DNA from 2 places in the Streptomyces sp. NPDC025793 genome. Region 1 is predicted to be linked to the other one. Evidence: riboswitches for the same ligand, from Rfam matches in the RefSeq annotation. Region 1 holds a riboswitch; the other holds the start of a gene.
What was found. A riboswitch is a leader RNA that binds a small molecule or an ion and turns the genes downstream of it on or off. The one in region 1 is predicted to bind S-adenosylmethionine.

Region 1 (5,507 bases):
CTCGACACGAGCAAGGCGCACTCGGCCCGGATGTACGACTACTTCCTCGGCGGCAAGGACCACTTCGAGATCGACAAGGAGGCGGCCCTGGTCGCCGCCCAGGCCCACCCCGGCATCTACGTGACGGCCCGCGAGAACCGGGCGTTCATGCACCGGGCCACCCGGGTCCTGGCGCAGGAGCACGGCATCCGCCAGTGGCTGGACATCGGCACGGGCATCCCGACCGAGCCCAACCTGCACCAGGTCGCCCAGTCCGTCGCGGTCGACGCCCGCGTCGTGTACGCCGACAACGACCCCCTCGTCCTGAAGTACGCCGAACGCCTCATGCGCAGCACGACGCAGGGACGCACGGCCTACGTCGAGGCCGACGTCAGGGACCCCGATGAGCTGATGAGTGCCGTGGAGGCCTCGGAGGTCCTGGACTTCGACCAGCCGATCGCGCTCTCCCTCAACGCGCTCATGCACTTCATCACCGACCCGCACGACCCGTACGCCATCGTCCGCCGGCTGCTCGACCCGCTCCCGGCGGGCAGCGCCCTCGCCATGAACCACTGCACGCCCGACTTCGACCCCGTCACCTGGAACAAGGTCGCGGAGGTCTACACCAAGTCCGGGTCTCCGGTGCAGTTCCGTTCGCACAGCGACGTCCGCCGCTTCTTCGACGGACTCGACCTGATCGACCCCGGCATCGTGTGCTGCCACCGCTGGCGGCCCGCCGGACCGGCCGACGGGACGGAGCCCACGGACGCCCAGATCAGTCTGTGGGCGGGCGTGGGCATCAAACGCTAGCCGGGGCCCGGCCGGGTCGTTCGACCGGCTGGGCACCAGCGACGTCCGCGCGCCCGACGTCGGTCGGCCGCGTCACGCCGACGGGGCGGCGTACTGCGGTTGACCGTACTGGTATCCGCCCCACGTCGCCACGGCGTTGGCCTGCGAGTTGGCCACCGCGGTGCCGCCTCCGACGGCTACGGCGCGGGCCTGTGAATGGGCCACGGCGGTGATCTGCGGAGGGCTGGGAGGGGCGTCGTAGCCGTCGGCGAAGCTGGCGCCGGCGCCGAGGGCGGACAGCCCCGTGACCACCGCGGCCACGACGGCAGCGCGCTGAATCCTACGCATGGTTCGACCCTTTCTTACGGGGAACGCAGTCCTGAATTGACGCGATATGAGCCTATACGCGGGTCTTTTAGCAATTTGGGATCAGCGGCTCTTCGAGCGCCGTGTCGGTGGTGGCGACGCCCCGGCAGGAACGCCCTTGTCCGGCTCCGCGGGCCCCACCGGGTTCGCGCCCGTCGCACCGGTCACAAATGCCGAACCCTTCCGCGTCTTCGGCCGGTTGGCGTCCTTGGCGCCCGCCGCCGACGGTACGGTCGTCCTGGACTTCGAACCGCGCCGCGAACCTGCCGTGCGCCTACACGGACCTGGCCACCTGCCCGCTGCCACCGGCCGAGAACCGACTGCCGGTGGCGATCGAGGCAGGTCAGAAGATTCCCCGCGAACGCGGCGGATCCCGAGCCGGGCGGTCGTAGGGCGGCCGGTGACGGCATTGACGTACGCCGAGACCGCTCCGTAGCATCGCGATCGACATCGAGTGTCGGCGTGAAGCCCTGGCTCGCTGACCGGCAACCCTCCCACGCGGCGGGGTACTCCAGGTGACAGCCCGGCGGAATCACCGACGATCCCCGCAAGCGCGTGGCCCCTTGACCGGGCCGGAGACACGGAGGAGGGTCATGCGGCGCAGCGACGGCCCCCGTGCCTCCTTCGCCGTCGCGATGGTGTTCTCCCGGCTTGCGCGCCGCCGCCACATCGACCTGAAGCGCTCGACCAGCTGCTTCTGTCAGGACTGACGGGCCTTCCCGCCGCCGGTCGACGGCCGGGAGCGGCCGTGGCCGCTCCCGTCTCCGTCTGATCCCCGTCCCGCGCCTGATCCCCGTTTCCGTCTGATCCCCGTTTCCGCCTGTCGGCCGGGGCCGCACGCCCGTGCGCGGCCGTGCCTCGGACGGCACCCCGTGCCTGGTGACACGAGTAGGAGAAACCCTTCCGTGACTGCACTTGCCGATGTCAGATCCTCCCGATGGACGGCGCTGGCCGCCCTTCTCACCGCCAGTGTGCTGCTGACCGCGTGCGGGTCGAGCACCGCCGGCTCCGGCTCGGGCAGCGGCCGGGCGAGGTCCGGCGGCACCCTGACCTTCGCGGTGGGTTCGGACGCCGGCTGCGTGGACCCCCAGCAGGTCGCCAGCAACGACACCATCTACTCGGTGCGCCAGATCGTGGACTCCCTGACGGACCAGGACCCCAGGACCGGCAAGATCGTGCCGTGGCTGGCGAAGAGCTGGGACATCAGCTCCGACGCGACCACGTTCACCTTCCACCTGAGGTCGGGCGTCACCTTCAGCGACGGGTCCGGGCTGACCGCTCAGGTGGTCAAGGACAACTTCGACGCGGTGCCCAAGCTCGGCGCGCTGGGCACGCTGGCCGAGGGCTACCTGAGCGGCGTCAGGAGCACCACAGTGGTCGGCCCCCTCACCGTCAGGGTGGCTTTCAGGAAGCCCAACGCCCAGTTCCTGCAGGCCACTTCGACACACTCGCTGGGAATCGAGTCATCGGCGAGCGTGCACAGGACACCGCAGCAGAAGTGCAGTGCCGGAGTGATCGGCTCCGGACCCTTCACGCTGCAGCGGTACGTGCAGAACCAGTCGATCACCCTGGCCCGGCGCAGCGGTTACGCCTGGGGTTCCTCGCTGTGGAGCAAGAGGGGCGAGGCGTACCTGGACAGGCTGGTGTTCAAGGTCGTCCCCGAGGCGGGGGTACGGACCGGCAGTCTGCAGTCCGGCCAGGTGGACGCGATCGGCAGCGTCGGCAGGGCCGACGAGGCGGCGCTCGGAGGAGGCCGGGTCACTCTCCAGCGGCGGGCCAACCCCGGTGTGGTGTTCGGCCTCGGGTTCAACAACGCGCGACCGCTGCTGAAGGACGCCCGGGTACGCCGGGCGATCGTGTTCGGCATCGACAGGCAGCAGATCGCCGACACGGTGTTCCCCACCGGCACCCGGGCGGCCACCAGCATCCTCGCGCACACCACGCCCGACTACACCGGCCTCGGCACGGATCTGGCTTTCGACGCGGCGAAGGCGAGGTCCCTGCTGGACGCGGCCGGCTGGAAGACCGCCGGCGACGGCATCCGGACCAAGGACGGCACGAGGCTGAACCTGACCATCGACTGGTTCCCCAACGCGGCCACCAACCAGCCCGCGCTGGAACTGGTCCAGCAGCAGCTCAAGGCCATCGGCGTGGCCGTGACCCTCAAGCAGCTCCAGGTCACCCGGTTCGCCCCGACGCTCCAGTCGGGCGACTACGACGCGGCCTGGGGCAACGGCACCCGTGCCGACCCGGACATCCTGCGCAGCTCCTTCTCCACCGGGCTCGCCAACTTCTACCGCGTGCCGGCGGGGGATCTGGACACGGCGCTGTCCGCGCAGGCCACGACCACGGCCCCGGCCGAACGCGAGCAACTGGTCGCCCGGGCGGAGCAGTTGATCGTGAAGAACGCCTACTACGCGCCGGTGGTGGAGCTGCAGACCCAGCTGGGCGTCTCGAAGAGGGTGCACGACCTGGACTTCGACGCCTCCAGCCGGATCCAGCTGCACGACACCTGGATCGGCTAGCCCGTGCGCCGCTATGTGATCAAACGGCTCGGCCAGGCGGCCGGGGTGCTCTGGGCGGCCTGCACGGTCTCGTTCCTGGTGCTGGACTACCTGCCGGGCGACCCGGTCACGGCGATGGCCAGTGCCGGAATGGACTCGGGGCAGGTCGACCCCCGGCAGATCGCCGCCCTGCGGCACGAGTACGGCTTCGACAAGCCGGTACTGGTCGAGTACGCCGAGTACCTCGGCCGGACGGTGCGCGGGGACTTCGGCGACTCGGTCGCCACCGGCCGGCCGGTCACCAGGGCCATTGCCGACGCGCTGCCGCAGACCGTCCGAATGGTCCCGGCAGCGATGACCGATGAACGGGAGAACCGCGGTGGCCGTGAGAAGCGCGCTGAACGGGAGAACGACGAGGACGGTGACGACGTGACCGCACCCCTGCCGGAGATACGCGGCCTGTCCGTGTCGTACCGCACCCGGGGCGGCGCGGTCGCGGCCGTCCGGGGCGTGGACCTCGACGTCCGGCCGGGGCAGGTGACGGCGGTGGTCGGTGAGTCCGGCTCCGGCAAGAGCACGACCGCCCACGCCATCACCCGGCTCCTGCCGGGCAACGGCGGCATCGACGCCGGCACGATCCGCTTCGGCCGCCACGACCTCGCCGCGCTGTCCGAGGCGGAGCTGCGTACCGTGCGCGGAGCGCGGATCGGGCTGGTGCCCCAGGACCCGGGCGGTCTCGCTCAACCCGGTGAAACGGATCGGCGAACAGGTCGCGGAGGTCCTGCGTATCCATGGTCTGGCGACCCGCCGCTCGGCCCCCGCCGAGGCGGTCGCCGTCCTGGACCGGGCCGGGCCGGGCCGGGCTGCCCGATGCGGCCGTCCGCGCCGGGCGTGGCGTACCTCTTCATCTCGCACGACCTGGCCGTCGTACGACAGATCGCTCACCAGGTCGCCGTCATGCGGGCCGGCCGCGTCGTCGAGACGGGCCCTCCGGAAGAGCTGTTCACCCGCCCCCGCCACGCGTACACCCGTGAGCTGCTCGCGGCGATCCCCGGCGGTCGCGCCCCCTCCTGCGACCGGGACCGCCTCGGCGGCCCGGACACGGTGATCCACTCGCCGTCGTCACGGCGTCCCCGAGCAGACCCGTCTGCCCTCGCCGCTTCGTGGTCACCCCCTCGAAACGATAGAAAGGTGGTATGAGCGGAGTTTCCGGTCAATCCGGGCAGGATGCGGCCGGCGCGTCCGATGCGGCCGACGCGTCCGACGCCTCCCTGCGGACCCGTCGGCCCGGTCGGCGCCGTCGGGCGGTAGCGCCGTGGCGGTCGGGCTCGCTGCTGAGCCTGCGCAGCCTCGCGGGCCAGGTCTTCCTGCTCCAGCTGGCGGTTGCGATGCTGCTCGTCGCCGCCGCCCTGGTGGCGCTCGTCGTGCAGGCGCAACGCGGCGTGCGGGCGGACGCCCGCAACCGGACGCTCACCGTGGCGCAGACGTTCGCGAACGCCCCGGGGACCGTGGCGGCACTGGACAGCGCGAACCCGACCGCGGCGCTGCAGCCGTACGCCGAGGCGACCCAGCGGACCACCGGCGTGGACGCCGTCATCGTGTACGGGCTGAACGGGATCACCATCGCCCACAGCGACCCGCGCCAGGTCGGCAAACGCGTGATCGGGCCCTACGCGGCGGCGGCGACCGGGCAGCCGTTCACGAGTACGTTCCAGGGCGCACTGGGGCTCTCCGTGGTCTCGGCGGTGCCCGTCAAGGATCCCGGCGGTTCGGTCATCGCCATCGTCTCCGTGCCCGTCAGGGTCGAGAGGGTGCAGCACCGGGTGAACCGGCAGCTGCCGGTCCTCCTCGTCGGCGCCACCAGCGCCC
Region 2 (5,507 bases), on a different contig from region 1:
CGGCCTTCGCGATCGGACTGGACTCCTGACCGGCTGAAAGCCGCCTCGGAACGGGCGTACGAACCCTCACACCGCCGGCACGCAGCGGCCGTCCTGCGTGCGGTACGTCCACCGGGCACCCTCGGTCACCAGTTCCCGCACGGCGGTCACGAAGCGCTCGACGTGCTCGTCGGGGGTGCCCGCGCCGAAGCTCACGCGGATGGCGTTGAGGGACTTCTCGCCGGGGGCCGCCTCGGGGGCGCCGCACTCGCCCTGGGTCTGGGGGTCGCTGCCGAGCAGGGTGCGGACCAGCGGGTGGGCGCAGAAGAGGCCGTCGCGGACGCCGATGCCGTACTCGGCGGAGAGCGCGGCGGCGAAGTGGGAGCTGTTCCAGCCCTCCACCACGAAGGAGATCACGCCGACGCGCGGGGCGTCGTCGCCGAACAGGGACAGCACCTTCACCTGCGGCACCGCGGCCAGGCCCGCGCGGACCTTCGCGATCAGGTGCTCCTCGCGGGCCACCAGGTTCTCCCAGCCGGCCTCGGTGAGCGCCTTGCAGGCCGACGCGACGGCGTAGGCACCGATGACGTTCGGGGAGCCCGCCTCGTGCCGGGCGGCGCTCTCGTGCCACTCCACGGCCACTCCCCCGTCCGGACGCCGGGTGACCGTGCGGCTCGCGCCGCCGCCCGCGAGGTACGGCTCGGCCGCGCGCAGCCAGTCCGCGCGGCCCGCGAGGACGCCGGAGCCGAAGGGCGCGTACAGCTTGTGCCCGGAGAAGGCGACCCAGTCGACGTCCAGGTCGCGCACGTCCACCGGGTGGTGCGGGGCCAGCTGGGCGGCGTCCAGGACGATCCGGGCGCCGTGGGCGTGCGCGGCGGCGGCCAGCTCGCGCACCGGCCACAGCTCGCCGGTGACGTTGGAGGCGCCGGTGACGCAGACCAGGGCCGGGCCGTACCCCTCTTGAATAGATGCAGTGCGGTCGGCGAGGGCCCGCTCCAGGGTCTCGACCGCCTGGCGCGGGGTGCGCGGGGCGTTGAGGTAGGTGACCCGCGCGTCCTGCCAGGGCAGCAGGGAGGCGTGGTGCTCGGTCTCGAAGACGAAGACCTGGCAGCCGGCGGGCAGGGCACGGGCGAGCAGGTTGAGCGAGTCCGTGGTCGAGCGGGTGAAGACCACCTGGTCGTCGGCGCGGCAGCCGAGGAACTCGGCGACCGTCCTGCGGGCGTTCTCGAACAGGTCGGTCGAGAGCTGCGAGAGGTAGCCGGCGCCGCGGTGGACGCTGCCGTAGTACGGCGCGTAGGCGGCGACGTCGTCCCAGACGCGCTGGAGCGCGGGGGCGCTGGCCGCGTAGTCGAGCGCCGCGTAGGTGACCTCGCCACCGGTCACGAGCGGGACGGTGACATCCCGGCCCAGAACGGGCAGGGGGGAGCAAACGGACTGGTCGGCGGCAGCGGTGAAGACAGACATGAGTGGACTCCCGTGAGGACGTACGCCGAAGGAGCCGAAGACGACACGGGGCGGCGTACGGAAAGAAGAGAAAAGGGGATGCGGAGGCGGGGCTCTGCGGCCCTATCGCATTCGCTTGCTCACGGAAGGCTCCCTCGAACGACCAGGACCCCTGGCCCCACACTCTCAGAAGTGTGCGAGGGGTCCGCGCTTGCCGTAGACCTCGCTGCCTACGACCTGGTCTTCACCCGGGGCACCCCGCCACGGACGGAGGGTTGCCGGACAGTCGGCCGGGGCCTCATGACTGTCACTCATGACCTGGTTCAGGAACCTACGTCAACTGATCGTCGTCCCGCAACCCCGGTCCGGATCGCGGGACGCCCGTCGTGACCGCTATGCGTTGGTCGCCGCCACCCAGCGCTCCAGCGCCCGCTTCGCCGCGCCCGAGTCGATCGACTCGACGGCCCGGGCCATGCCGGCGCCGAGCTGCTCGGCGAGCGGGGTGTCCGTCGGGTCCAGGGCGACGAGGGCCGCCGCCGAGTTCAGTACGACGGCGTCCCGGACCGGGCCCCGCTCGCCGTCCAGCAGCCGGCGGGCCACCTCCGCGTTGTGGGCCGGGTCGCCGCCGCGCAGGGCCTCCACGGGGACGAGGTCGATACCGACGTCGCGTGGGTCGAAGACCTCCTCGGTGACCTTGCCGTCCCGTACGACCCAGACATGGGACGTGGCCGTCGTCGTCAGCTCGTCCAGGCCGTCGTCGCCGCGGAAGACCAGCGCGGAGTTGCCGCGCTCCGCGAGCACGCCCGCGACGATCGGCGCCTCCCGCGCGACGGCCACGCCGACCGCCTGGGACCGCACCTTCGCCGGGTTGGTGAGGGGACCGAGCAGGTTGAACACCGTCCGGATGCCCAACTGGCCGCGGGCGGCGCCGACATGACGCAGCGCCGGATGGAACTTGACCGCGAAGCAGAAGGTGATGCCGGCCTCCTCGGCGACCTCGGCCACCCGCCGGGGCGTGAGGTCGAGGTTGACGCCCAGCTTCTCCAGGACGTCGGAGGCACCGGAGGCGGAGGAGGCGGCGCGGTTGCCGTGCTTCACGACCTTGGCGCCCGTACCGGCGACGACCAGCGAGGACATCGTGGAGATGTTCACCGTCCGCGCTCCGTCGCCGCCCGTGCCGACGATGTCGACGGTGCGGCCCGGCACCTCGATCACGTTCGCGTGCTCGTACATCGTGCGGACCAGGCCGGTGATCTCCTCGACCGTCTGTCCCTTGGCCCGCAGGGCCACCGCGAACCCGGCGATCTGGGCGTCGGTCGCCTCGCCGCGCATGATCCGGTCCATCGCCCAGGCGGTGTCGTCGGCGGACAGGTTCTCGCCGTTCAGCAGGCCGTTCAGCAGGGCGGGCCAGGAGCGGCCCGCCGCGGTGTCGCCTCCAGCGGGGGTCACAGCGCTCATGGTCGCTCCTGAGGGTCGTACCTGCGAAATCGTCGTCCGATCCCACCCTATCGGCCCCGGGACAGGGCGAAGGGCCCCGTCCGGCTTGCGGACGGGGCCCTTCGGCGTGGCGTGGCGACGCGGGGATCAGTGGTGGCCGTGGCCGCTCGTGATCTCCTTGTACTCGTCGACGGTCGGCTTCGGGATCTGGTTGTCCTCGCCGTAGTAGGCGCTGGACAGCTTGGCCCGCAGCTTCTCCGAGGTTCCGACCTTGCGCTGGACCCCGTTCTCGTCGACCACCGGACCGATGGCGGCCGGCTCGTACTGGTGGTGCGCGGTGAGCGTGTGCAGCTGCTCCTGGCTGAGCGGCTCGTGCACCTCGATGAACTCACCGTGCGGCAGCCGCTTGATGATGCCGGTCTCGCGACCGTGCAGCACCTTCTCGCGGTCGCGGCGCTGGAGGCCCAGGCAGATCCGCTTGGTGACGAGGAACGCCAGGACCGGTCCGACGAAGAAGAAGATCCGGACGAAGTAGGTGACGGCGTTGATCGACAGGTGGAAGTGCGTGGCCCACAGGTCGTTGCCGCCGCCGACCAGCAGCGTCAGGTACAGCGTCATCCAGGCGACACCGAGACCCGTACGGGTCGGGGCGTTGCGCGGGCGGTCCAGGATGTGGTGCTCGCTCTTGTCGCCGGTGACCCAGGACTCGATGAACGGGTAGACCGCGATCGCCACGAGGACCAGCGGGAAGATCACCAGCGGGATGAACACACCCAGGACGAGCGTGTGACCCCAGAGGTTGATCTCCCAGCCCGGCATGAACCGGATCAGGCCCTCGGAGAAGCCCATGTACCAGTCGGGCTGGGCGCCGGTGGACACCTGGTCCGGACGGTAGGGGCCCATGGCCCAGATCGGGTTGATCTGGGCGACCGCCGCGATGAACGCGATGACACCGAAGACCAGGAAGAAGAAGCCTCCGGCCTTGGCCATGTAGACCGGCAGCAGCGGCATGCCGACGACGTTCTTCTCGGTCTTCCCGGGACCCGCGAACTGCGTGTGCTTGTGGTAGAAGACCAGGATCAGGTGGCCCACCATCAGGCCGAGCATGATGCCCGGCAGCAGCAGGATGTGGATCGAGTAGAACCGGGCCACGAAGTCGTGACCGGGGAACTCGCCGCCGAAGAGGAACATCGACAGGTACGTGCCGACGATCGGCACGGACAGGATCGCGCCCTCCATGAAGCGGACACCGGTGCCGGAGAGCAGGTCGTCCGGCAGCGAGTAACCGGTGAAGCCGGTGAACATGCCGAGGACGAACAGCAGGAAGCCGAACAGCCAGTTGATCTCACGCGGCTTGCGGAACGCACCGGTGAAGAACACGCGCATCATGTGCACGAACATGCCGGCGAGGAAGATCAGCGCGGCCCAGTGGTGGATCTGCCGCATGAGCAGACCACCGCGCACGTCGAAGGAGATGTGCAGGGTCGAGTTGAACGCCTCGGACATCAGCTGTCCCTGGAGCGGGACATACGAGCCGTGGTACACGACCTCGTTCATCGACGGGTGGAAGAACAGTGTCAGATAGACACCCGTCAGGATGATGATGATGAAGCTGTACATGCACACTTCGCCCAACATGAACGACCAGTGGTCGGGGAAGATCTTGCGCATGTTGCTCTTGGCCAGGGAGTAGATCCCGAGTCGGCCGTCGGCCCAGTCGGCGACGCGCTCGCCGGCCGGGGCCTTCCCGCGTGCGCGGGGGGATTCGTTCGCTGCAGTACTCATCCGCGCTCCCAGAATGCAGGACCGACGGGCTCCTCGAAGTCGCCGAGCGCCTCGAGGTAACCGTCACTGTCCACGCCGATGCGCAGTTGCGGCAGGGCGTGGCCGGCGGGGCCGAAGATCACTCGGGCACCGTCGGAGAGGTCGAAGGTGGACTGGTGGCACGGGCACAGCACGTGGTGCGTCTGCTGCTCGTACAGCGAGATCGGGCAGCCGACGTGGGTGCAGATCTTCGAGAACGCGACGACGCCCTGGTGCGACCAGTCGAGCTCGCGCTTGTCCTTGATGTTCTCCGGCTGGAGCCGGACGATCATCAGGGCGGCCTTGGCGATCTCGTTCTGGAAGTCCTCGCTGGTCTCCTCCAGGCCGTCGGGCTTGGCGAAGGTGAGCGAGCCGACCGCGACGTCCTCGGGGCGCAGCGGCTGGTTCGTGTTCATGTTGACCAGGCGCTTGCCCTTGGCCCACATGGTGTGCCGCAGCTTGTCCTTCGGGGCCGGGCCGAGACCGCCGAGCAGGAAGACGCCGGAGAGCGGCACCATGGCCAGCGCGCCGAACATCGTGTTGCGGATCAGCTTGCGGCGGCCGAGGCCGGACTCGGCGGCACCCTGGCGGAAGTCGGCCATGACCTTCGCGCGCACCTCGGGCGAGGCCTCGATCGCGTGCCGGTCGTCGGCGACCTCCACGTCGGACATCAGGGTGCGGGCCCAGTGGACCGCGCCCGCGCCGATGCAGAACAGCGCCACCGCGAGGGTCACACCGAGCGCGAAGTTCAGCGCGCTGAGGTGACCGATCGGGAAGACGAAGATCGACTTGTCGTGCGGGATCGCCAGGTACGCGGCGATGAAGGCGACGGTGGCCAGCATCGA

Region 2: it holds a riboswitch for S-adenosylmethionine, as region 1 does, so the genes downstream of both, ACZ4MF_RS01775 (aminotransferase class V-fold PLP-dependent enzyme) here and ACZ4MF_RS10695 (putative leader peptide) in region 1, are expected to answer to the same signal.

What each region holds. Positions count from the first base shown of each region.
Region 1 is NZ_JBVHMR010000004.1:102,139-107,645, forward strand. Features, by position in the region: gene ACZ4MF_RS10680 (SAM-dependent methyltransferase) at 1-789, shown strand, start outside; gene ACZ4MF_RS10685 (hypothetical protein) at 862-1,116, opposite strand; partial or broken gene ACZ4MF_RS10690 (DUF1684 domain-containing protein) at 1,334-1,526, shown strand; SAM riboswitch class IV at 1,581-1,694, shown strand; gene ACZ4MF_RS10695 (putative leader peptide) at 1,728-1,844, shown strand; gene ACZ4MF_RS10700 (ABC transporter substrate-binding protein) at 2,040-3,659, shown strand; gene ACZ4MF_RS10705 (ATP-binding cassette domain-containing protein) at 3,663-4,838, shown strand; gene ACZ4MF_RS10710 (SpoIIE family protein phosphatase) at 4,835-5,507, shown strand, end outside.
Region 2 is NZ_JBVHMR010000001.1:364,359-369,865, reverse strand. Features, by position in the region: gene ACZ4MF_RS01780 (Lrp/AsnC family transcriptional regulator) at 1-29, shown strand, start outside; gene ACZ4MF_RS01775 (aminotransferase class V-fold PLP-dependent enzyme) at 67-1,443, opposite strand; SAM riboswitch class IV at 1,625-1,741, opposite strand; gene trpD (anthranilate phosphoribosyltransferase) at 1,816-2,880, opposite strand; gene qcrB (cytochrome bc1 complex cytochrome b subunit) at 3,007-4,644, opposite strand; gene qcrA (cytochrome bc1 complex Rieske iron-sulfur subunit) at 4,641-5,507, opposite strand, start outside.